Regions from separate parts of the Nocardioides coralli genome, predicted to be linked through region 2. Evidence: predicted binding sites of a transcription regulator. Region 2 holds the regulator's gene; each other region holds the start of a gene.

Region 1 (7,720 bases), 160 kb from region 2:
GGGCCCAGGGTGGCCAGCGCCAGGGTGCAGACGATGTCGACCTCCGAGCGCAGCCACCGCGCGGCCGGCTCGAGCGGGCCCTGGGAGGCGTGGACCGCCGAGACCGAGTCCTCGACGGTGACCCGCTGCGCCTTGCCACCGGTGAGGTCCTTCTCGCTCCGCCCGAGGGCGGGCAGGATCAGCGCCTCGCGACCGGTCACGACGTGGGACCGGTTGAGCTTGGTCGAGACGTGCACGGTCAGGTCCGCGTTGCGCATCGCGGCCTCGGTCGCCGCCGTGTCCGACACGGCCGAGACGAAGTTGCCGCCCATGCCCAGGAAGACACGTGCGCGACCGTCGCGGAGCGCCCGAACGGAGTCGACGGTGTCGAAACCGTCCTCGCGAGGCGGCTCGAAGCCGAACTCGTCGCGCAGGGCGTCACCGAACGCGGGCCGCAGCTTCTCCCAGATCCCCATGGTGCGGTCGCCCTGCACGTTGGAGTGGCCGCGTACGGGGCACAGCCCCGCCCCGGGCTTGCCGATGTTGCCCTGGGCGAGCGCGACGTTGGCGATCTCCTTGATGGTGGCCACCGCGTTGCGGTGCTGGGTGATGCCCATGGCCCAGCAGGTCACGGTCGCGCCGGAGTCGCGGAACATCTCCGCCGCCTGCCGGATCAGCTCGGGCTCGAGGCCGGTCGAGCGGCGTACGACGTCCCAGTCGAGGTCGCGGACGTGGGCGGCCCACGCGTCGAACCCGTGGGTATGGTGCTTGAGGAAGTCGTGGTCGAGGGCGTCCCACTCGACGAGGAAGTGGCCGATGGCCTGGAACAGCGCGAGGTCGCCGTTCACCCGGACCGGCAGGTGGAGGTCGGCCAGGGCGGTGCCGATGCCGGACAGGCCGCGCGGGGTCTGCGGGTTCTTGAAGCGGACCAGCCCCGCCTCCTTGAGCGGGTTGATGGCCAGGATCTTCGCGCCGTTCTGCTTCGCCTTCTCCAGCGCCGACAGCATCCGCGGGTGGTTGGTGCCGGGGTTCTGGCCCATCACGACGACGAGCTCGGCGGTCTCGATGTCGTGGAGGCTGACCGACCCCTTGCCGATGCCGATGACCTCCGCGAGCGCGACGCTGGTCGACTCGTGGCACATGTTGGAGCAGTCAGGCAGGTTGTTGGTGCCGAAGGCGCGCGCGAACAGCTGGTAGCAGAACGCTGCCTCGTTGGAGGTCTTGCCGGAGGTGTAGAAGATCGCCTCGTCGGGTGAATCCAGCCCGTTGAGGCGGTCGGCCAGGAGGGCGAACGCGTTGTCCCACGTGATCGGCTCGTAGTGGGTCGCGCCGGCCCGCAGCACCACCGGCTCGATGATGCGGCCCTGCTGCCCCAGCCAGTAGTCGGTCTTCTCCCGCAGCTCCGCGATCGGGTGGGCGGCGAAGAACCGGCGGTCCACGCGCCGCTTCGTGGCCTCCTCGGTGACCGCCTTGGCGCCGTTCTCGCAGAACTCGGCCGTGTGACGGTGCCCGGCGTCGGGGTCCGGCCACGCGCAGCCCTGGCAGTCGAAGCCGTCGACCTGGTTGAGCTTGAGCAGGGTCCGCGCGGTCCGGGCCACGCCCATCTGCTCGATCGCCCGCTTCATCGTCACGGCCACCGCCGTCACGCCCGCCGCCGACTGCTCGGGCTCGTCGACCTCGAGGTCCCGCTCGTCGATGTCGTTCACCGGCGGCTTCCGACTCATGCCTCCATCCTCACGCCCGCGTCAAGGATCCGCCCTCGCGGCGCTGCCGTCGTCAGGAGTTGGAGTAGACGGCGGGGCCGCCGTCCTCGCCGTCGGCGTCGGGCCCGCGTCCGGCCCAGGTCCAGGCGTACGCCGGGTCCTCGGCCGCGACGCCACCCTCGCCCAGCTCGAGCGGCCGGAAGGTGTCGACCATGACGGCCGACTCCTCGAAGTACTCGACGCCGAGCGAGGCCTCGATCGCGCTCGGCTGTGGCCCGTGGGCGTGGCCGCCGGGGTGCAGCGAGATCGACCCGATGTTGATGCCCGAGCCCTTGCGTGCCTCGTAGTCGCCGCCGACGTAGAACATGACCTCGTCGGAGTCGACGTTGGAGTGGTAGTAGGGCACCGGGATCGCGAGCTCGTGGTAGTCGACCTTGCGGGGCAGGAAGTTGCACACCACGAAGTTCCAGCCCTCGAAGACCTGGTGGACCGGGGGCGGCTGGTGCACCTTGCCGGTGATCGGCATGTAGTTCTCGACGTTGAACGTGTAGGGGTAGAGGCAGCCGTCCCAGCCGACGACGTCGAAGGGGTGGGTCGCGTAGGTTAGCCGGCTCCCCACGATCCCGGCGGAGGTGCGGTGCTTGACCAGCACCTCGACGTCGGCGCCCTCGGCCTGCAGCGGCTCGTCGGGGCCGTGCAGGTCGCGCTCGCAGTAGGGGGCGTGCTCGAGGAACTGCCCGTACCGGGAGAGGTAGCGCTTGGGCGCGTGGATGTGGCTGTTGGCCTCGATGGCGTAGAGCCGGCTCGGCTCGGCGGGGACCCACCGGTGGTCGGTGGACCGGGGCACGAGCACGTAGTCGCCGGTGCGGTAGGGCAGCACCCCGAAGACCGTCTCGACGGTGCCCGAGCCGCTCTCGACGTAGACGCACTCGTCGCCGATGGCGTTGCGGTAGAGCGGGCTGGGGTCGGTGCCGGTGACGACGTAGGCGATGCGGACGTCGCCGTTGCCGAGGACCAGCCGCCGTCCCTCGACGGGGCAGGCGCCCTCCCCCTCGCCCTCGAAGAGGCTGTGGAGCTTGAGGTGGCGCGGCTTCAGCGGGTGGTTGGGCTGGAGGCGCTGGTCGCCGAGCTCCCAGACCTGGCTGTCGACGATCGCCGAGGGCACACCCCGGTGGTAGAGCAGCGAGGAGTCGGAGGAGAAGCCCTCCTCGCCCATCAGCTCCTCGCGGTAGAGGTTGCCGTCGGAGTCCCGCATCTGGGTGTGCCGCTGGCGAGGAACCTCGCCGACGCGCCGGTAGTAGACCACCATGAACGTCTACCACCAGCGCCCCGGGCACGACCACCCGGATTGCCGAATCCGGAGGTCGGTCACGTCCGCCTCGTGAACCTGATCGAGCCGTCGGGTAGTCGACGGTGGCGGTGGCCGGGGTCGTGGACGGCTCGGTGGTGGAAGCCGCAGAGCGGAACCATGTCGGCCAGGTCGGTCCTGCCCTGCTGGCTCCACGGCTGCCGGTGGTGGAGCTCGCACCAGGCGTAGGGGACCTCGCACCCCTCGGCCGTGCAGCTGGTGTGGCTCAGGGCGCCGGCGGTGCGTTGCGCCTCGGAGAAGAACCGGTTGGCCCGCCCGAGGTCGAGGGGCTGGGACTTGCCTCCGAGGACGGCGGGCACGAGGCCGGCCCCGCACGCCAGGCGGCGGGCCTCGGATGCGGAGATCACGTCGCCGGTGTCGAGCCCCGCGGCCTCGAGCCGTCCCTGGAGGGTCTCGAGGTCGAGAGTGACCACGACCGTGGCCGCGGTCTTGCCGTGCAGCCGATCCGTGGGGAGGTGCTCGAGAAGCTGGGAGAACGCGAGGCCGCGCTCGTGGGCCCAGTCGCGGTCGGCCACGCTCGTCGAGCCTGACGCCGTGTCCGCCGAGCCAGACGCCACGCCGGTCGAGCTTGTCGAGATCCTCCGAGGCGACGTCAGGGCGTCCAGCACCTTCTTCAGGACCGACCCGGCGACCAGCGGCACCGTGAAGTGACCGGACAGCGTGCCGTCGCCGTTGTCGTGGAGGGTGAGCCGGGTCTTCGCCAACGCCCGGGTCTCCTCGTCGACGAGCTGCGCGTTCTCGTGGGCGTCGACGCGGGTGGTGTCGCGCTCCACGGCCTGGAGTGCGCGACGCGCGAGCCTGCGGAGCTGGCCGGGGTCGACGCGCCGCGCCTGCTCGACCAGCCGCTGCTCGACCGTGGCGACCTGGTCGGCGGAGAGCCCGCCGGGGAGGCGCTGGGTGGCATGGGCGATCACTGCAGCGTGCTCCGTCGAGACCTCACCAGCGCCCAGGGCTGCCTGGGTGGCGGGCAGCTTGGCGTTCAGGTCGGCGGCGAGCTTCACCTCGCGGGACGCGGCCGCCGTGCCGGACCGCGTCTGGCGTGACAGCCACGCCCCGGTCGACGCACACCCAGCGTCCCGAGCCACCGAGGACCTCTCGGCGGCAGCGACCAGCCTCAGCTCCAGCGCATGCAGTCGTGACCGCGCGCGGGAGAGCTCGGCGATCGTCCCCGCGAGCTCCTCCGGCCCCAACCCGTCCACCCGGACGTCGTCCAGCGCCTCGTGCACCGCCGCCACCAGCGCGGCCGGGTGGCCGGGCGCGGGGTGGAGGTCGAGAACTGCCGTCATGCATCCATTCTCCCCGAACACATGTTCGAAGAAACCAGACGACCCGGAACTGTGCAGAAAGCCGGCAGGCCCACGTTTGTGGACATTGTGTGGTCGGGGCAGACGCCGTACGCCCCTGGTCGCTTGACCTGAAGTCCGCTTCAACACCTAGCGTCCGAACACGTGACGCTGACCACGCGCCGGGCGGACGGCGACGAAAACGAGTCGCCGGGCAGAGACGGGCGGACCTACGCTCGACGGGCCATGCGCGACTTCCCGCCCCTTGTCTCGACGTACTGGTCACCGGACGGCGACCAGCGTTCCGGGGTACCCGACACCAGCACACCCGGGCGGTTCCTGCGGTGGATCATCCGTCAGCAGGGTGCGGTCGTGGGGGTGGGCGTCGTCTTCGGCGTCCTCTGGCAGCTGCCGCTGATCATGGGTCCCTGGATCTTCGGCCGGGCCATCGACCACGGCATCGTCCCGGGCGACGCGTACGCCGTCGCGCTCGGCGCGGGGGCGCTGCTGCTCGTGACCCTCATCGGCGCCGTGTTCGGCATCTCGCTCCACACGTTGGTGGTCCGCAGCTGGCTGATCGCGCTCTACGGCACGACGATGATGGTGACCCGCAAGGCCGCCCAGATGGGGCACGTCCTCCCGCGCCGCTCGCCCACCGGCGAGATCCTCAGCGTCGCCTCGAGCGACTCCGACGAGTTCGGGGCGATGAACGAGATCATCGCCCGCGCCGGCGCCCAGCTCATCTCGTTCCTCGCGGTCGCCGCGATCGTGCTGGCCACCTCGCCACGACTCGGGCTGGTCGTCCTCGTCGCCGCGCCGATCCTCTTCGCGGTGGCACTGCCGTTCCTGCGCCCGCTGCACCGGCGCCAGGAGGTCGAGCGCACCCGCAACTCCGAGCTGACCTCGATGGCCACCGACATCGTGGCCGGACTGCGGATCCTGCGCGGTATCGGGGGCGAGCGGACCTTCGGGCGCAACTACACCCAGCAGTCCCAGAGCGCCCGCGCGGCCGGTGTCTCCGCCGGCATCTGGCAGGCGGTCATCGAGGCGCTCGGCGTGCTCTTCTCCGGCGTCTTCCTCGTGCTCCTGCTCTGGCTCGGGACCCGCGAGGTCCTCGCCGACCGGCTGACGATCGGCGAGCTGGTGAGCTTCCTCGGTTACGGCCTCTACCTGATCGGCCCGATCCGGACCTTCTTCGAGTTCGCGCAGAAGATCACCCGGTCGCTGGTCTCCGCCCGCAAGGCGATCGCCATCTTCGAGCCCGAGCCGCCCTGGCGCGACGCCGCCGAGCCGGTCGCCCTCGACCCGCGCGGGGAGCTGGTCGACGCGGCCAGCGGGTTCGTCGCGAGCGCGGGCGAGCTGACCGTCGTCGTGAGCGCGGTCCCCGAGGAGTCGGCGGCCCTCGCCGACCGGCTGGGCCGCTACCTCCCGGCCGACACCGATCCGGTGAGCGAGGAGGACGAGGAGGGCCTCAAGGGGCGGGCCGCCCGCCGGGCCCGCTCGGAGCGCGCCCGCCGGCGTGCCGAGCTCGCGGCCCGTGACGCCGCCCGCACGAGCGGGACCTGGGGCGTCCGCCTGGCCGGGGTCGACCTCGCCGACGCCGCCCTGGCCGACGTCCGCGCCACGATCCTGGTCAGCGACACCGGCAGCCAGCTCTTCGCCGGAACCTTGCAGGACGCCGTCGACCCGCACCGGCGGCTGACCCGCGAGCAGGCCGAGACGGCGCTGCGCGCCGCCAACGCCGAGGACGTGTACGACGCCATGCCCGGCGGCTGGCAGGGCGTGCTCGACGAGCGGGGTCGCGGCCTCTCGGGCGGCCAGCGGCAGCGTGTCGTGCTCGCCCGGGCGCTCGCGTCCGAGCCGCCGGTGCTGGTGCTCGTCGACCCCACCTCGGCCGTCGACGCCCACACCGAGGCCCGCATCGCCGAGCGGGTGGCCGAGCTCCGCGCCGGCCGCACCACGGTCGTCTGCACCGTCTCGCCGCTGTGGCTCCATCACGCCGACCGCGTGGTGCTGCTCGTCGACGGCGGCGTCGCGGCGAGCGGCCGCCACGACGACCTCATCGCCCACCACCCGGCCTACCGCGCCGTGGTCGCCCGCGCCATCGACGAGGAGGTGACCCCGTGAGCACGGACCTGCTCGCCGATTCGGCCGCCACCTGGTCCGACCACGCCTCCGACCGGCCGCCCGTCGACCCGCGCCTGACGCCACCCGCCGAGGCGACGCCGGTGGAGCGGCTCGCCGCCTGGCGGATGCGCCACCACCTGCGCCGGCAGGAGGCGGAGCAGGTCTACGAGGACTCGCGGAACCCCGAGCGGGGCTGGCCGGTCGCCGACGACCGCGCAGTGCTGGCCTTCGCCCGACAGCTGATCTCCGAGCGCCGACGTACCTTCGTGGCCCTGGTGGCTCTCAACGCCCTCGCCGCGGGTGCGGCCCTCGTCGTGCCCCGGCTGCTCGGGAACCTCGTCGACCGGACCGTCGAAGGCGCCGGTTCCGGCCTCGGCACCCTCGCCCTGGTCGTCGTGGCCGTGGTGTGCGCGCAGGCGCTGTTCACCTTCTTCGCCCAATGGGTCTCGACGCTCTTCGGGCAGGACCTGCTCGCCTCGGCGCGCGAGTACGTCGTGCGCGTGATCCTGCGGCTGCCGCTGGGCCAGGTCGAGAGCGCCAGCACGGGCGACCTGGTCACCCGCGTCACGCGCGACGTCGGCACGATGAGCCGCTCGGTGCAGTTCGGCCTGCCGATGGCGATCATCTCGCTGCTCACGGTCGCCCTCTCCGTGGTGGCGATGCTGCTCAACTCGGTGATCCTCGCCGTCCCGTCCCTGCTGGTGATCGCCACCAGCTACGTCGCGGTGCGCAGCTACCTGCGAACGGCCCCGAAGGGCTACATCACCGAGGGCGCGACGTACTCGCGCATCAACACCACCCTCACCGAGACGGTGGAGGGTGCCCGCACGGTCGAGGCGCTGGGCCTGGCCGGACGCCGGGTCGGCCAGGGTGACGACGACATCGACGTCTCGGCCCAGGCGGAGCGCTACACGATGTCGCTGCGCAACCTGCTGTTCGCCGTCATCGACATCGCCTTCAACACTCCCCGCGTGGTGACGCTGGTCGTCGGGGCGTGGGGCTACGCCTACGGCTACCTGACCCTGGGCCAGATCACCGCGGCCGTGCTCTACGTCGAGGCGCTCAGCGGCCCGCTGGACCGGCTGGTCGGCGAGCTCGACCGGCTGCAGGTGGGCGCGACGTCGACGGCCCGGTTGCTCGGCATCGCCCAGGTGCCGCCCGACCGGACGCCGGGCGAGGCGCTGCCCACCGGGCCGGAGCTGGTGGGTGAGGACCTGCGGTTCGCCTACCGCCCGGGGCACGACGTCCTCCACGGCGTC
Region 2 (7,720 bases):
CAGCGCGTGGCGCTGCCGGTAGTCGCCGAGGCTGACGATCTCGTGGGCCGGGTGGTGCTGGCGCACGGCCGACTCGTCGGCGCCGTACTCGTAGAGGTAGTCGCCGAGGTGGAGCACCGCATCGAGGTCGTCTCGGTCGGCGAGGTGGCGGTACGCCGCGAAGTGGCCCGCCTCCCAGTGGGAGCACGAGACGACGCCGACCCGGAGCCGCTCGGCCGCGGCGCCGTCGGCCGGGGCGGTGCGGGTGCGGCCGACCGGGCTGCGCACGCCGTCCCAGGTGAACCGGTAGAAGTACCAGGTGTCGGGGTCGAGCCCGGTCACGTCGACCTTGACGGTGTGGTCGCGGCCCCGGCCAGTGGCGAACGTGCCGCTGCGGACGACGTCGCGGAACCTCGGGTCGGTGGCGACCTCCCAGCCGACCTCGATCCGCGGGCCGCGGCCGCTGCCGGGGGTGGCCTGCGCGGTCGGGGTGACGCGGGTCCAGATCAGGACGGCGTCGGGGAGCGGGTCGCCGGAGGCGACACCGTGGGCGAAGACGCGGTCGCGGCGGCCGCCGCGACGGGCCGCGGCGGTCGTGGGCAGGCCGACGGCCGAGACGCCGGCGGCGGTCGCGCCGGTCGCGAGGACGGTGCGGCGGGGCAGGGCGGGAGTGCTCACGTGAGGTTCCAACGACGGGCCGGCTGCCCGGTGACGCGTGACGCTGACGACGTCACCGACCGTTCACGGCGCATTCACGCGGGCGGCTACGTCGCGGGCCGCACCAGCCCGGACTCGTAGGCGAGCACGACCGCCTGCACGCGGTCGCGGACGCCGAGCTTCATCAGCACCCGGGCGACGTGGGTCTTCACGGTGTTCTCGGAGACGAACAGCTCGCCGGCGATCTCGGCGTTGGAACGGCCCCGGGCGACCAGCCGCAGCACCTCCTGCTCCCGCTCGGTCAGGGCGCCCAGGTCGACCGTGCTGCGCGGGGCCCGCTGGGAGAACTCCGCGATGAGGCGCCGGGTGACCGACGGCGCGAAGAGCGAGCCACCCTCGGCCACGACCCGGATCGCGGTCACGAGCCGCTCCTCGGGCGCGTCCTTGAGCAGGAAGCCGCTGGCACCGGCCCGCAGCGCGTCGTACACCACTTCGTCGAGGTCGAAGGTCGTCAGCACCAGGACCCGGGGCGGGTCGGGGAGCGCGGTGACGGCGCGGGTCGCCTCGATGCCGTCGACGCCGGGCATCCGGACGTCCATGAGGACGACGTCGGGGGCGAGCTCGGCACAGGCGTCGATCGCGGCCCGACCGTCGGCGGCCTCGCCGACCACCTCGAGGTCGGGCTCGGTGCCGAGGATCATCCGCAGGCCGGTGCGCACCAGCGGCTGGTCGTCGGCCAGCAGCACCCGGATCGTCGCGGGGTCGGTCACGTGAGCTCCAGTGCGTAGGGCAGGCGGGCCCGGATCCGGTACCCGCCGTCGGGTCCGGGCCCGGCCTCGACGGCGCCCCCGACCACCGAGACGCGCTCGCGGATCCCGATCAGGCCGTGGCCGCCGCGGGGGGCCCCGAGCGGGCCGGGGATGCCGTCGTCGGACACGGTGACGACCAGCTCGTCCGCGGAGTAGTCGAGCCGCACGGTGGCCCGCGCGTCGGCGGCGTGCTTGAGCACGTTGGTCAGCGCCTCCTGGACGATCCGGTAGGCCGAGAGGTCGACGCCGGGCGGCAGGTCGCGCCGGGTGCCGGTGACCTCGACGTCGACGGGTACGCCGCTGTCGCGGACGTGGTCGACGAGCCGGTCGAGGTGGGCCAGCGAGGGCTGCGGCGCCCGGTCGCCGTCGGCGGTGTGCAAGCCGTCGGGCTCGGTGTCGCGGAGGACGGCGAGCAGTCGGCGCATGTCGCCCAGCGCGGCGGCGTTGGTCTGCTCGATCGCGTCCAGGGCCCGGCGTACCGCTTCGGGGTCGGCGTCCATCGCCCGGCGTGCGCCGCGGGCCTGGAGCACGGTGACCGAGATGGCGTGGGCGACCACGTCGTGGAGCTCGCGGGCGATCCGCGCCCGCTCCTCGGCGACCGCCTGCTCCTGCTCCCGGCGGAGCGCCTCGTTCTCCGCGTTGAGCTGGGCCTCACGGTCCTGCCGCAGTCGCAGCGTGAAGCCGGCCGCCCACGGTGCCCCCACGAAGCCGAGCAGGAACGCGATGTCGCCGAGGTCGGTCTGCTGCCACCCACCCTCGCTCTGCACGAACCTCGCCATCACGACCAGCAGCGCCACGCCGCCGAGCCAGGCCTCGACCCCGCGGGCGTGCCGACCCAGTGAGTAGAGGGAGACGAAGAAGGCGATCACCAGGGCGGAGGAGTCGTTGTCGAAGCCCGGCTGCGCGACCGTCAGCAGGTTCAGACCCAGCATCACGAGCACGAACGACGCCAGCGGGCTGCGGCGGCGCAGGGCCAGCGGCAGCGTCATGACCAGCGCCCACAGCACGGCGGTGGCCAGGCCGGCCTCGACCCAGGCGACCACCTCCGCGACGGCGATCATCGCCAGGACCACGGCGAGGACGGCGTCGCCGTACCTCTCGCGGGCGGAGCGCAGGTCCATGACGCCACGGTAGGGCCAGCCGGGCCACCCGGGAGTCACTCCCGAGGATGACCTGCGGGTCACCCGGGCCGTGCCCGACAACCACTCCGCAGCGTGACGACCCGCTAGTGCCCGACGCCGAAGACTGCTGTGCAACCAGCTCCGGACGAGAGGACCCACCATGACCACCCTGACCCGCACCCCGAGCACCACCATCACGACCGGCACCGTCGCCGGAATCGGCGCCGCCACCTGTGCCGTCGCGCTCACCCTGACCACGCTCTTCGCCCACGACTGGGCCGAGGTCGCGACCGTCGCGCCTGTCATCGTCGTCGCCGGCGCGATCGTCTACGGCCTGGTCGTGCCGCGGGCGCTGCGACGGGACAGCCAGGGAGGAGCGGCGCTGGTGCTGGCCGTGCTCGCCGCGCTCGTGGTCGTTCCGGCGTTCTGGAGCGGCTTGCCGCTCGTGCTCGGTGTCGCGGCCATGGTGCTCGGGAACGCCGGCCGACGTTCCCGGGAGGGCGCGGGCACGGCGATCGCCGGGTTGGTGCTGAGCACGCTCGCGGTCCTCTTCTACGGCTGGATCTACGTCAGCGAGGGCCTGCAGGGGATGGCCGGGCTGCCCGGCTGAGAGACGCAGCGACGCCCGGTCCGACCATGGGGGAGCCGGACCGGGCGTCGAGGTGCGCTGCGTCAGACCCGGCGGAGCACCGCCGTGACCTTGCCGAGGATCGTGGCGTGGGTGCCGTCGATCGGCTCGTAGGCCTCGTTGTGGGGGAGCAGCCAGACCTGGCCGCCCTTCTTCTGGAACGTCTTGACGGTGGCCTCGCCGTCGATCATCGCGGCCACGATGTCGCCGTTGTCGGCGGTGGGCTGCTGACGGATCACGACGTAGTCGCCGTGGCAGATCGCGGCGTCGACCATCGAGTCACCGGAGACCTCGAGCAGGAACAGCTGGCCCTCGCCGACGAGCTGCTTGGGCAGCGGGAAGACGTCCTCGACGCGCTCCTCGGCCAGGATCGGGCCACCGGCCGCGATCCGGCCGACCACCGGCACGTTGGTGGCGGTCGGGGCGGCGTCGCCGATGCCGGTCTCGTCAACCGAGCTCTCCTCGAAGCCGCCGAGGCTGCGCCGGGCGGCCATCACCTCGGGCAGGAACACCTCGAGCGCGCGCGGCCGCTTGGGGTCGCGGCGGATGAAGCCCTTCTCCTCCAGCGTCTTGAGCTGGTGGGCGACGCTGCTGGAGCTGGTCAGCCCCACGGCCTCACCGATCTCGCGCATGCTGGGCGGGTAGCCCCGCTTCTCGATCGAGTCCTTGATGGTGGCCAGCACCTTCTGCTGCCGGGGGGTGAGCCCGGTGGCGTCGGGCGGGCCGTCGGGCAGCTCCGAGACCTTCTTCTGCGGCATGAGGGCAGCGTGCCACGCCGCCGCCCGGACTTCAAACACCTGTTCGAACGGCGTGTCGGCTCGGTCACTCCAGCCCGCGGGCGCGGAACGCCGCCTGCGTCCGGTCGCGCACCTGCAGCTTGCCGAGCACCGCCGACACGTGGTTCTGGACCGTCTTGAGGCTGACCCCGAGCTCGCGGGCGATCTCGCCGTTGCCGAGCCCGCGGCCGAGCAGGGCGAGCACCTCCGACTCGCGGGGCGTGAGGGTCTCGGCGAGGCCACCGCCGGTGGCCAACCGGGTGGCGACGCCGGGCCCGAGCACCGCGCCGCCGGCGGCCACGGTGCGGATCGCGGCCAGCACCTCGTCCTGACCGGCTTCCTTGCGCAGGTAGCCGCGGGCGCCGACCCGGAGCGCCGCGACCACGCTGGCGTCGTCGGCGACCATCGTCAGCACGAGCACCGCACACTCCGGCGCGGCCTCGCCGATGCGACGGGTCGCCTCCAGCCCCGGCGTACCCGGCAGGTTGAGGTCCATCAGCACCACGTCGGGCCGGAGCGCGACCGCCTGCGCGACGGCGGCGTCGCCGTCGGCCGCCTCGCCGACGACCTCGACGTCCGGCACGGTGGCGAGCAGGCCGGCGAGCCCGCTGCGGAACAGCGGGTGGTCGTCGACGACGAGGACCCCGATCACGGGCCCACCGCCTCGTGGACCGGGAAGCGGGCGACCACGGTCGTCCCGGCGGTGTCGCTGGTCACCTGCACGCTGCCTCCGATCTCCTGCGCCCGCTCGGCCATGCTGCCCAGCCCGACACCCCGGCCGGGCGCCGCCCCGCCGTGCCCGTCGTCGGCGACGGTGAGGACGAGCTCGGCCGCCTCGACGCACACGCGCACCCGGCAGTGCTCCGCGTGGGCGTGGCGGACCACGTTGGTGAGCGCCTCCTGGGCGACGCGGTACGCCGCGACCTCGACCGCGGCCGGCAGGGCGGGTCGGTCCTCGGGCAGCTCGAGCGCCAGGTCGAGCCCCGCGCCACCGGTGAGCTCGCGGCCCAGCTCCGCGATCGCCCCGGACAGTCCCAGGTCGTCGACCGCCGGCGGCCGGAGGCCCTCGACCACCCGGCGTACCTCCGCGACGGTGTGGCCCAGGCCCTCGCGCAGCAGCTGGAGCTGGGTGTCGGGCGATTGCCCGGCGGCGAGCAGGTTCGCGGCCGCGTCGACGTGCAGCCCGAGCCCGGCGAGGGAGGGGCCCAGCCCGTCGTGGAGGTCGCGGCGCAGCCGCCGGCGCTCCTGCTCGCGGCCGAGCACCAGCTGTTCGCGGGCGTGGCGCAGGGAGTCGACGAGGCCGGCGGTGTGGACGGTGGCGCCGACCTGGTGGGCCAGGTCGAGGAGCAGCGAGCGGTGCACCGGCCGCAGCGGCGACCCAGCCCAGCGGAGCGACCCCACGCCCTGGCCGTACGCCGTGAGCGGTACCGACCCGGTCGTGGCGACCGGCTGGCCGGACGCGGCGAGCACCCGCCCGGACGCGTCGTGGATCTCGGCGCGGGCCAGACCGAGCCCGGTCACGAGCTCGTCGGTGAGCGACCGCAGCAGCGTCGGCGCGTCGGCGGCGTCCGCGAGCCGGCGTCCGGTGTCCGCGAGCACCTCGGCCGGTGTCGACCACCGGCCGTAGGTCAGCCGGTTGACGCCCTGCTGCAGCCAGTCACGCACCGGCGCGAAGGCCACGGCGACGACGCCCGCCCCCGCCCAGGGAAGCCAGGTAGCCCCCCGGTCGTCGAGCACCACGCCGACGCCCGCGACCACGGCGGCGTACACCCCGGCGAGGACGACCGAGAGCGCGACGTAGGTGAGGGTGCGGTTGGCGGCGCGCTGCACGTCGTAGAGCCGGCGCTGGAACATCGCGACCCCGACCGCGACCGGGGTCGGGATCAACACCAGCGCGAACATCCACGGCGCCGCCCACGGCGTCGAGATCACGGGCAGCAGGAGCAGCGGCAGCGAGAACGCGGCGCCGAAGATCGCCACCTGCTGCCGCTCCAGCTCGGCGCCGGTGCGCCAGCGGACCACCAGCGACCGGACGACCACCACCAGCGCGACGAACGTCGCCAGGAGCGAGCCGATCGCGAGCAGGTCGGCGGCGACCCGGGCCGACTCCGGTACGCCGATGGGGTTGTCGACCCCGTCCAGCCGCGACTCCAGCGGCGTCGGGGCTACCAGCGTGGCGAGCGTGAAGGCGGCGATCGATCCTGCGACGAGCCCGACCGACCTGGGTCCCGGGGGCCGGCCGTCGGGGAACAGCAGCGGCAGCCCCAGGACGAGCAGCAGCCAGCCCGCTCCCCGGCAAGCCGTGCCGAGCACGCCCGCCAGGGCCGCGCCCGGGGCGCCGAGACCGGTCTCGAGACCGGCCAGGCCCAGGGCCAGCAGCCCCTCGCCGACGCCCCAGAGGAGGGCGCCGACGAGCACGAGCCGCCCGACCGGGTGTCCCGGCCGGGCGAGCTCGATGGCGACGGCGACGGCGGCGTACGCCGTCAGGGCGAGGACGATCGCGAGCCCGTCGTAGGCGCTGCGGGTGTCGGTGGCGGCGAGGGCGACGACGCCGCCCGCGACCGCGAGGGCGGCCAGCAGCACCACCGCCACGACCCGGATCCCGCGCATCGCCTCACCTCGGGTCAAGAGTGCCCGACGACGACGCCGGTGGGGGAGCGATCTGCGGCGGCGGTGGTGGCCGGCTCGCGGTGGCGGATCATCAGCACGCCGACGCCGGCGAACCAGACCATCCAGACCAGGGTCCCCCAGTCCTGGTGCCCCACCCCGGCCAGCGGGGTGGAGGCGACCAGGAGGGCGCCGGTCGCCAGGCCGAACCAGCCGATCCAGCGCGGGTGCACGCGCTCGGCGAGCGCGGCCGCGGCGAAGCCGAGGGTGCTGGCGCCGAGCAGCATCAGCGACAGGAAGTAGCCGAAGAGCCGGACGTTGTTGATCGCGAACGCGGCGTCGACGTCGAGCCCGTGCTGCACCCCGTACATGGCGGCGGCGCCGGCGGGGAAGCCGACCGCGAACGTGACGGCGACGTAGGCGAGGCCGCAGACGGTGCCGGTCTGCGCCGCCCAGCGGCCGCCGGCGGTGCTGCGGCCCAGCACCTGGCCGAGGAAGACCAGGACGGCCAGGAGGAGCACGAAGCCGACGGCCTCCAGCATGCCGCCGGTGAACGACCGGGTCAGGTCGCCCTCGGCGTACGAGTCGACGATGCCCTCACGGCCGTCGGCGAACAGCGGCCCGCCCTGGAGGGCGATGCCCACCGGGATCAGGGCCACGTGGACGAGGGCGAGCGCTCCGGCGATCTGCCACAGGCGGCGGGGTACGGCGGTCATGGGGTCCTCCTCGAGGTGCGGTGTGGTCGATGCCCCGAGCGTGCGGCGCCGGGCGCGCCGGCACATCGGGCCCGTTCCCGGACCGGCCGGGAAGATCTCCCGGTCGGCCCGGGAGCGGGGTCTGGTTGACTCGCGCCCCATGGACAGCAGCGTCGTGGTCACCGGCGGGGCCCGCGGGATCGGCCGCGCCATCGCCGAGCTCCTGGTGGCCCGTGGTCACCAGGTGGTCATCACCGACATCGACGGCGCCGCGGCGGCCGACACCGCGGCCGAGATCGGTGCCGAGGAGGGGCTGACCCACGACGTACGCAACCCCGCCGACCACGAGGCCGCGGCGCAGGCGGCCCTCCACCACGCGCCGTTGACGGCGTGGTTCAACAACGCGGGGGTCGGTGACGACGGCCGGCTGACGGAGCAGAGCGAGGAG
Region 3 (7,720 bases), 1.4 Mb from region 2:
GGGCTCGAGCTTGAAGGACATGTAGGGGTGGGGCGACCCGGCGTCGTCCTGCTGGAAGTAGTTGGTGCGCAGCGTGGCCTTGATGTGCGTGAGGTAGAAGCGCAGGATCCGGTCGTGGTCGAGGCTCACGACGTCGTCGAGGGCCCGCTGGAGCTTCTCCTCCAGCGCCTCCGTCCGTGAGGTCCGCGCCTCCGCGTCGGCGGGGAGGCCGTTGCGGCCGGGGTCGAACCGGGTCTCGAAGAGGCGCACCAGGAGCAGGGTGATGTCGACGTTGCCGATCACCGCCTCCTCGATCGTGTCCTGGGCGAAGGGGCTGTTGCCCTGCCGCATGTACTTCGCGTACGCGCGGAGCAGGGTCGCCTGCCGCCAGGTCAGGTCGCCCTCGAGGACCAGCCGGTTGAAGCCGTCGATCTCGTTGCGACCGTCCCAGACCGCGCGCAGCGCCTCCCCGAAGCGTTCCGGGTCGTCGCCCTCGACGGGCTCGCGGTAGCGCAGCCCGAACTCGTAGATGAAGGTGGGACGGTCGAGGCCGTCGAGCTGGTAGGGGCGCTCGTCGACGACCTCGACCCCCATGGAGGAGATCATCGGCAGCAGCTCGGACAGCGACAGGTGGTGACCGGTGCGGAACACCTTGAGCCGTCCCTCGAGCGGCTGGCCGCCCGACTTGGGGTAGAGACGCAGGTCGATCCCTTCGTCACCGAGCTCCTCGAGCAGCGCGATGTCGGCGGCGGCGATGGCCGGAGGGAAGTCCTCCTTGTAGGCCTCGGGGAAGGAGCCGACGTACTGCTGGGCGAGGTCGGCGCCGCGGTCGTCGCCGAACTCCCCCATCGCCGCGACCATGAAGTCCTCGCGCCAGGAGCGGGAGACCTCGGCGAGCCGCCGCTCGAGCTCGGCGGTGTCGACGTCGCGGATCCCCTGGCCCTTCGGGGGGTGCACGACGAAGTGGACGTTGGCCGTGGTCGACTCACCCATCCGGACCGAGAACTCGACCGTCTCGCCGCCGAACTCGGTCTTGAGGATCTCGGCGAACTTCTCCCGGACGCTGGTGTTGTAGCGGTCGCGCGGCAGGTAGACCAGAGCGGAGACGTAGCGGTCGTAGGCGTCCTTGCGGAGGAACACCTTGAGCTGACGGCGCTCGCGCGCGTGCATGACCGCGACCGCCACCGGTGCCAGGTCGTCGATCGGGGTCTGGAACAGCTCGTCGCGGGGGAAGTTCTCGAGCGTGTCGAGGAGCGCCTTGCCGGCGTGGCTGCGGGAGTCGAAGCCAGCGCGCTTCTGGACCTCGCGGGCCTTGTCGCGCAGCAGCGGGATCCGGAGGACCGACTCGGTGTAGGCGGCGCTGGAGAAGAGCCCCAGGAAGCGGCGCTCCCCCACGACCTCGCCGGACTCGTCGAACGTCTTGACCCCGACGTAGTCCAGGTAGGCCGGCCGGTGCACGGTCGCGCGGGAGTTGGCCTTGGCCAGCACCAGCAGCGTCCTCTCGTGTGCCTTCGCCTTCACCGCAGGTGGCAGCTTGCCGAACGAGGTGGACATGTCCTGGTCGAAGCGGAGGATCCCCAGGCCGGTGCCGGGCACGGCTCGCAGCACCTCGTCCTCGCCGTCGCTCTCGAGGCGGTACTCCCGGTAGCCCAGGAACGTGAAGTGGTCCTGGGCCAGCCAGCGGAGCAGGTCCTGACCCTGTGCGACCTCGTCACCGTCGAGCGGGGTCGGGTTTTCCTCGAGCTCGTCGACGATCTGCAGCGCGGTGGCGTGCATCTTCGACCAGTCCTCCACCGCCACCCGCACGTCGGTGAGGACGCGCTGGAGCGCGCCCTCGAGGGCCTGGGCCTCCTCGGCGGTGCGCACCCGCGAGATCTCGACCTGCATCCACGACTCGCGGATCGCCCCCTCGGCGACGGCCACCGAGCCGTCCTCGACACCGGTGACGGAGCGAAGCTCCCCGGTGATGTCACGCATCACGTCCATCTGGGGGTGGATGACCACGCGGACGTCGTAGTCCTGCTGGGTGAGCTCCATGGTCAGCGAGTCGACGAGGAAGGGCATGTCGTCGGTGACCACCTGGACGACCGAGTGGCCGGCCGCCGACCACCCCTGGTCCTGGCCGGGTGTCAGCACCCGGACCTGGGCGGTCCCCTGCGGCCGCGTACGGGCCAGCTCGAGATGGGAGTCGAGGGCGCCGTAGAGGTCCTCGACGCTCCGCTCGCAGACGTCCTCGGCCGCGACGTTGCGGTAGTAGGCACGCACCAGCGGACCGGCACCCTGGCCGTCACCGGCCTCGTGGTCTGGCTGCTCAGCGGCCTCGCTCAGCAGTGCGAACTTCTCCTCGTCGAGCGTCGTTGCCACGTCCCCGACACTAGGACTCCCCTCCCCCTCCGACAACACGGGGTGGGCACGCGCCGCGGGCCGTGTCCCGGAGGTCCGCCATGATGGCCCCGCGGACGTCGCGACACAGAGGAGATCACCGGATGGCCAAGCGGATCGTGCACGAGCTCACCTACGACGCACCCCTGTCGGAGGTTGCCGCGATGCTGGCGGACCCGGCGTTCAGGCGCGAAGTCTGTGACTACCAGGCCGTGCTGCGGTCCGAGGTGACCATCGAGGAGACCGACGCCGGCCTCGAGGTGCGGATCGACCAGGTGCAGGCGGCCACCGGCATCCCGGCCTTCGCGGCGAAGTTCGTCGGCGAGGAGATCCAGATCGTCCAGTCCGAGACCTGGACGAGTCGCGAGCACGCCGACATCGAGGTCACCATCCCGGGCAAGCCGGGCGACATGGTCGGTACGGCCACGCTGAGCGAGTCGGACGGCACGACCACCGAGACGGTCGACCTGACCGTCAAGGTCGGCATCCCCCTGGTCGGCGGCAAGCTCGAGGGACTGATCAGCGACCTGCTGGTCAAGGCACTGAGGGCCGAGAACGCCGTCGGCCGGAAGTGGCTCGCACGCTAGGAGCGGGTCTCCGTCCGACCCCCGGCACGCACCGCCAGCAGGCCGGGCCCCGTGCCACACTCGCGCAGTGCTCCGACCTGCCGGCATCGCGTTCGTGGTGCTCGGCGTGGTCTGGGGCAGCAACTTCATCTTCATGAAGTGGGCGTCCGAGAGCATCTCCGCCGGCCAGATCACGCTGCTCCGGGTCGTCTTCGGCTTCGTCCCGGTACTCGCCTACGCACTCCTCCGCAGGGCGTTCGCCTGGTGGCACCTGCGCCACCTCCACCACTTCGTCGTGATGTCCGTCCTGGCGACGTCCCTCTACTACTACGCCTTCGCAGCCGGGACGTCGGTGCTGCCGTCGGGGATCGCCGGGGCACTCAGCGGCGCCATCCCGCTGTTCACCTTCCTGGCCGCCGCCATCTTCCTGCGCAGCGAGCACGTGACTCCGCGACGCTTCCTGGGCGTGGTCGTCGGGTTCGGCGGCGTCCTGCTGATCGCACGGCCGTGGGAGGCAGCCGGCGTGGTCGACCCTCTCGGCGTGCTCTTCATGCTCCTGGGCTCCGCCAGCGTGGGGGCGTCCTTCGTCTATGCGAAGCGCTTCGTCTCCCCGTTGCGGATCGCTCCGGCTGCACTCACGACCTACCAGATCGGCCTGGCGCTGCCGACGCTGCTGGTGGCCACCGACCTGCAGGGGATCGCGGCCCTGTCGGAGGACCCTCGTGCGCTGCTCGGCGTGGTGGTGGGCCTGGGCCTGCTCGGCACGGGCGTCGCCTACATCCTCTACTACGTGATCGTGGACATCCTGGGTGCGGTGACGGCGTCGAGCTCCACCTACATCCCTCCCGTCGTCGCGTTGGCGATCGGCTGGTGGCTCGTCGGGGAGCCGCTGGGTCTCCTGGACGCGGGAGCCGTGGCGCTGATCCTCCTCGGCGTGGCCGTGCTCCGCTGGGGCCAACGAGCGTCGCGGTCCGGGTCTGCCACGGTGGCCGAGGCGACGGAACGCGGCACCCCGGCCTGACGCCAGCCCCAGCGAGACCTGGCGCAGCGGCCCGGCCGCGATGGGCCAACAGGTGTCCACAGGCGGGGCTTCGGTCACGCTCGTGCACACCCTCGGCGGCGGGCATGGCTCTCGATCACGTGTTCGAATAGCGTGGTTGGTATGTCACTGGTCGTCGAGCTCGCGCCTCCTCCACCCGGTCATCCGGCCGCGGTGGCCGCGGCGGTGCACGAGGCCCTTGACCACGTGGACGCCGACGGCGTGCCCGCCGACCAGCTCGCCGCGACGGTCGCGGAGTGGGAGCGGGCGCTGCACCGGATGGCGGCGATCAAGCTCCGGTTGCTCGCGGCCGCGGAGCGGTCCACCGTGGCCGAGGATGCACGGTGCGCCTCGACCGGTGCGTGGTTGTCCCGGCAGACCCGGACCGGCACCGCCGCGGCCGCCCGGGAGGTCTCGACTGAGCACGCCGCCGTGATCGCGCAGGCCGCCTCCCGCCTGCCCCGCCACCTCACCGGTGACCAGCGCGCCCGCGTGGAAGACCGTCTGGTCGAGCAGGCCCGCCGGGTCGACCCGACTCAGCTGCGCCGCCTGGCCCGCCGCGCGCTGGCCGCCGTCGAACCCGACCCCGCCACCGTGGACGCCCACGAGGACGCCCAGCTGGTCGAGGAGGAGTCCGCCGCGGTGGCGAAGACCCGGCTGACGCTGCACGACAACGGCGACGGCACCCTGTCCGGCCACTTCACCGTCCCCCTGCTCGCGGGGTCGATCCTGCGGAAGGTCCTCGACTCCCTCACCGCGCCACGCCGCGGGCGGCTCGGTGCCACCACCGCCCAAGCCGGCGACCAGACTCGTGACCGCGACTGGGCCCACGAGCGGGGACTGGCGTTCACGCAGCTGCTGGAGCACCTGCCCACCGACCGGCTCCACGGCAAGGTCGCCGCCACCGTCGTGGTCACCCTCGACGCGGACAGCCTCACCGACCGGCTCAAGGCCGCCGGCCTCGACACCGGCGACCTGGTCTCCGCCGGGCAGGCGCGCCGCTTGGCCTGCCAGGCCGGACTCGTGCCCGCAGTTCTGAACGGTGCGTCCCAGCCGCTCGACCTCGGCCGCAGCCAACGCCTCTTCACCGAAGCCCAACGCGTCGCCGGCGCCACCCGACACACCAGCTGCGCCGCCGATGGGTGCGACGTGCCCTACGCCTGGACCGAGCTCCACCACGCCACCCCGTGGAGCCGAGGCGGCCGCACCGACCTCGGCGACATGGTCCCGCTGTGCGGCTTCCACCACAGGCGGATCCACGACCCCGGCCACCTCCACCGCCGTCTGCCTGACGGATCGATCAGGTTCAACCGCCGGACGTAGGACGAGCTCGTCCCCGTGCCAGACTGGCCACTGCGAGGTCAGCGGTCGACGGGCTCCTCCGACGCGTGACTGACGTCGTCGGGCTGCCCGGACGCGTCCGACGCTTCCTCGCGCCGGCGGCGCCAGATCACGATCCCCAGCGCCACGAAGGGCCCGAACGCCAGCACCAGCGTCAGCGCCTGTTCGTAGGGGTGCAGGGCACCGAGGTGGAGCGGGGTCACCACTCCATCCTCGCACCGGCCGGACATCCCGAGGACGCGGCCGTTCGACAACGGAGAGCGGATCGAGACGGGCGGGCAGGTCTAGACAACCGGGGGACGGAGCGTGACCCACGCCACGTCGCCTCGTTCCACCGGGCAAGCGGGACGGTGGGTCCCGCCAGATCGAGAGGGTGCCCCGTCGATGCGCTTCGCCGAACCGGCCGCCTGAACCGGAACGGCAACAACCGGGCCGGCCGCCTGAACCGGCCCGGAGGTCAGTAGGTCCCCCCCAGCTGACCGGCGCAGAGACACCGCGACCCGCTCGGATCCCCTCGGTCCGAGCGGGTCGTGTCGAGAGACACTGCCGATCGACGGAGCGAGCCGCCCGGACCGCGAGGGGTCCGGGCGGCTCGTCGTCTCGGGGACTCAGTCCATGTACGGGTAGCGGTGGTCGGTCGGCGGCACGAAGTTCTCCTTGATGGCCCGGGTGCTGGTCCAGCGCATCAGGTTCTGCATGGCGCCGGCCTTGTCGTTGGTGCCGCTGGCCCGGGCGCCACCGAAGGGCTGCTGACCGACCACGGCGCCGGTCGGCTTGTCGTTGACGTAGAAGTTGCCGGCGGCATAGCGCAGCGTCTCGCTCGCCCAGGCGACCGCAGCGCGGTCCTGGGCGATGATCGCGCCGGTCAGGGCGTACGGCGCGAACGACTCCATCTGGTGCACGACCTTCTCGAAGCGGTCGTCGTCGTAGACGTAGACCGCCAGGATCGGTCCGAAGTACTCCTCGGAGAACATCTGGTCGGTCGGGTCGGTCGACTGGACGATGGTGGGCCGCACGAAGTAGCCGACCGAGTCGTCGAGCTGACCACCGGCGAGCACGGTGAGGTGCTTGTTGGCCCGCACCCGCCCCAGCGCCTTCTTGTGCTTGGCGAACGCACGGTCGTCGATCACGGCGCCCATGAAGTTGGACAGGTCGGTGACGTCGCCCATGCCGAGTCCGTCGGTGTCGGCGACGAGCTGGTCCTTCATCTTGTTCCACACCGACTTGGCGACGTAGGCCCGTGAGGCGGCCGAGCACTTCTGGCCCTGGAACTCGAAGGCGCCACGGATCATCGCCACCCGGGCGACGTCGGGGTCGGCACTCGGGTGGACGACGATGAAGTCCTTGCCACCGGTCTCCCCGACGATCCGCGGGTAGGAGCGGTAGCTGGTGAGGTTCTCGCCGACGGTGCGCCAGAGGTACTGGAAGGTGGGCGTCGAGCCGGTGAAGTGGATGCCGGCGAGGTCGGGGTGGTTGAGCGCGACGTTGGACACCTCGATGCCGTCGCCGGGCAGCATGTTGATGACGCCCGGGGGCATGCCGGCCTCCTCGAGCAGCTCCATCGTCAGCGAGGCGGCGTGCTGCTGGGTCGGCGAGGGCTTCCAGATCACGGTGTTGCCCATCAGCGCCGGGGCCGTCGGCAGGTTGCCGGCGATGGCGGTGAAGTTGAACGGCGTGATCGCGTAGACGAAGCCCTCGAGCGGACGGTGGTCCATCCGGTTCCACACGCCGGGGCTGTTGGCGATCGGCTGCTCGGCGTGGATCTGTTTGGCGTAGTGGACGTTGAACCGCCAGAAGTCGATCAGCTCGCAGGCCGCGTCGATCTCGGCCTGGAACGCCGTCTTGGACTGGCCGAGCATCGTCGCGGCGTTGAGGCGCTGTCGCCACGGGCCGGCGAGCAGGTCGGCAGCCTTGAGGATGATCGCGCACTTGTCGTCGAAGGGCAGGCGCTGCCAGTCCGGCGCGGCGTCACGAGCCGCCTTGATCGCCGCCTCGGCGTCCTTCGCCGTGGAGTTCTTCAGGGTGCCCAGCACGTGCTGGTGGTCGTGGGGCTGGACGACGGGGATCTCCACCCCGCCACCACTGCGCTTCCGACCGTTGATGACGGCGCGATAGGTGTGCTGACGGCGCTCCTGGCGGGCGAGCTCCTCCACGAGGGTCTCCCGCTCGGGCGTACCGGGTGCGTAGGTCAGGTTCGGCTCGTTCACCGGAGCCGGCGTCGTGGTGATGGCGTCCATGTTCCGACCCTAGCCGGGCCCGACGGAGGAGGGCACGGCGTGGGGCGAGAGGTTGAGCAAGCCCGCGGCCCGGAGCCTGCGAGTCTCAGATCAGGTCCGGGATCTCCTGGGTCGCGTACCAGCCGAGGTCCTGGTGCGGATCGGCGTCGCCGGACCGGTCCTCGGTGTCACAGTGC

Evidence for each region. Region 2 encodes LexA, which represses DNA repair genes until DNA is damaged. Its sites were predicted from a motif close to TCGAACANNTGTTCGA; they were not measured.
Region 1: a site for LexA is predicted at 4,351-4,366, ahead of K6T13_RS02110 (HNH endonuclease signature motif containing protein). Genes of this name have one in related genera too.
Region 3: a site for LexA is predicted at 4,060-4,075, ahead of K6T13_RS13375 (HNH endonuclease signature motif containing protein). Genes of this name have one in related genera too.

What each region holds. Positions count from the first base shown of each region.
Region 1 is NZ_CP082273.1:420,970-428,689, reverse strand. It holds gene K6T13_RS02120 (FdhF/YdeP family oxidoreductase) at 1-1,703, opposite strand, end outside; gene K6T13_RS02115 (homogentisate 1,2-dioxygenase) at 1,756-2,988, opposite strand; gene K6T13_RS02110 (HNH endonuclease signature motif containing protein) at 3,051-4,337, opposite strand; gene K6T13_RS02105 (ABC transporter ATP-binding protein) at 4,581-6,461, shown strand; gene K6T13_RS02100 (ABC transporter ATP-binding protein) at 6,458-7,720, shown strand, end outside.
Region 2 is NZ_CP082273.1:585,964-593,683, forward strand. It holds gene K6T13_RS02945 (alkaline phosphatase D family protein) at 1-657, opposite strand, end outside; gene K6T13_RS02950 (response regulator) at 744-1,406, opposite strand; gene K6T13_RS02955 (sensor histidine kinase) at 1,403-2,566, opposite strand; gene K6T13_RS02960 (hypothetical protein) at 2,727-3,176, shown strand; gene lexA (transcriptional repressor LexA) at 3,239-3,952, opposite strand; gene K6T13_RS02970 (response regulator) at 4,017-4,622, opposite strand; gene K6T13_RS02975 (sensor histidine kinase) at 4,619-6,580, opposite strand; gene K6T13_RS02980 (DUF4386 family protein) at 6,595-7,293, opposite strand; gene K6T13_RS02985 (SDR family NAD(P)-dependent oxidoreductase) at 7,433-7,720, shown strand, end outside.
Region 3 is NZ_CP082273.1:2,740,005-2,747,724, forward strand. It holds gene K6T13_RS13360 (NAD-glutamate dehydrogenase) at 1-2,343, opposite strand, end outside; gene K6T13_RS13365 (DUF2505 domain-containing protein) at 2,466-2,948, shown strand; gene K6T13_RS13370 (DMT family transporter) at 3,016-3,948, shown strand; gene K6T13_RS13375 (HNH endonuclease signature motif containing protein) at 4,090-5,289, shown strand; gene K6T13_RS13380 (hypothetical protein) at 5,328-5,510, opposite strand; gene pruA (L-glutamate gamma-semialdehyde dehydrogenase) at 5,916-7,544, opposite strand; gene K6T13_RS13390 (DUF6912 family protein) at 7,630-7,720, opposite strand, start outside.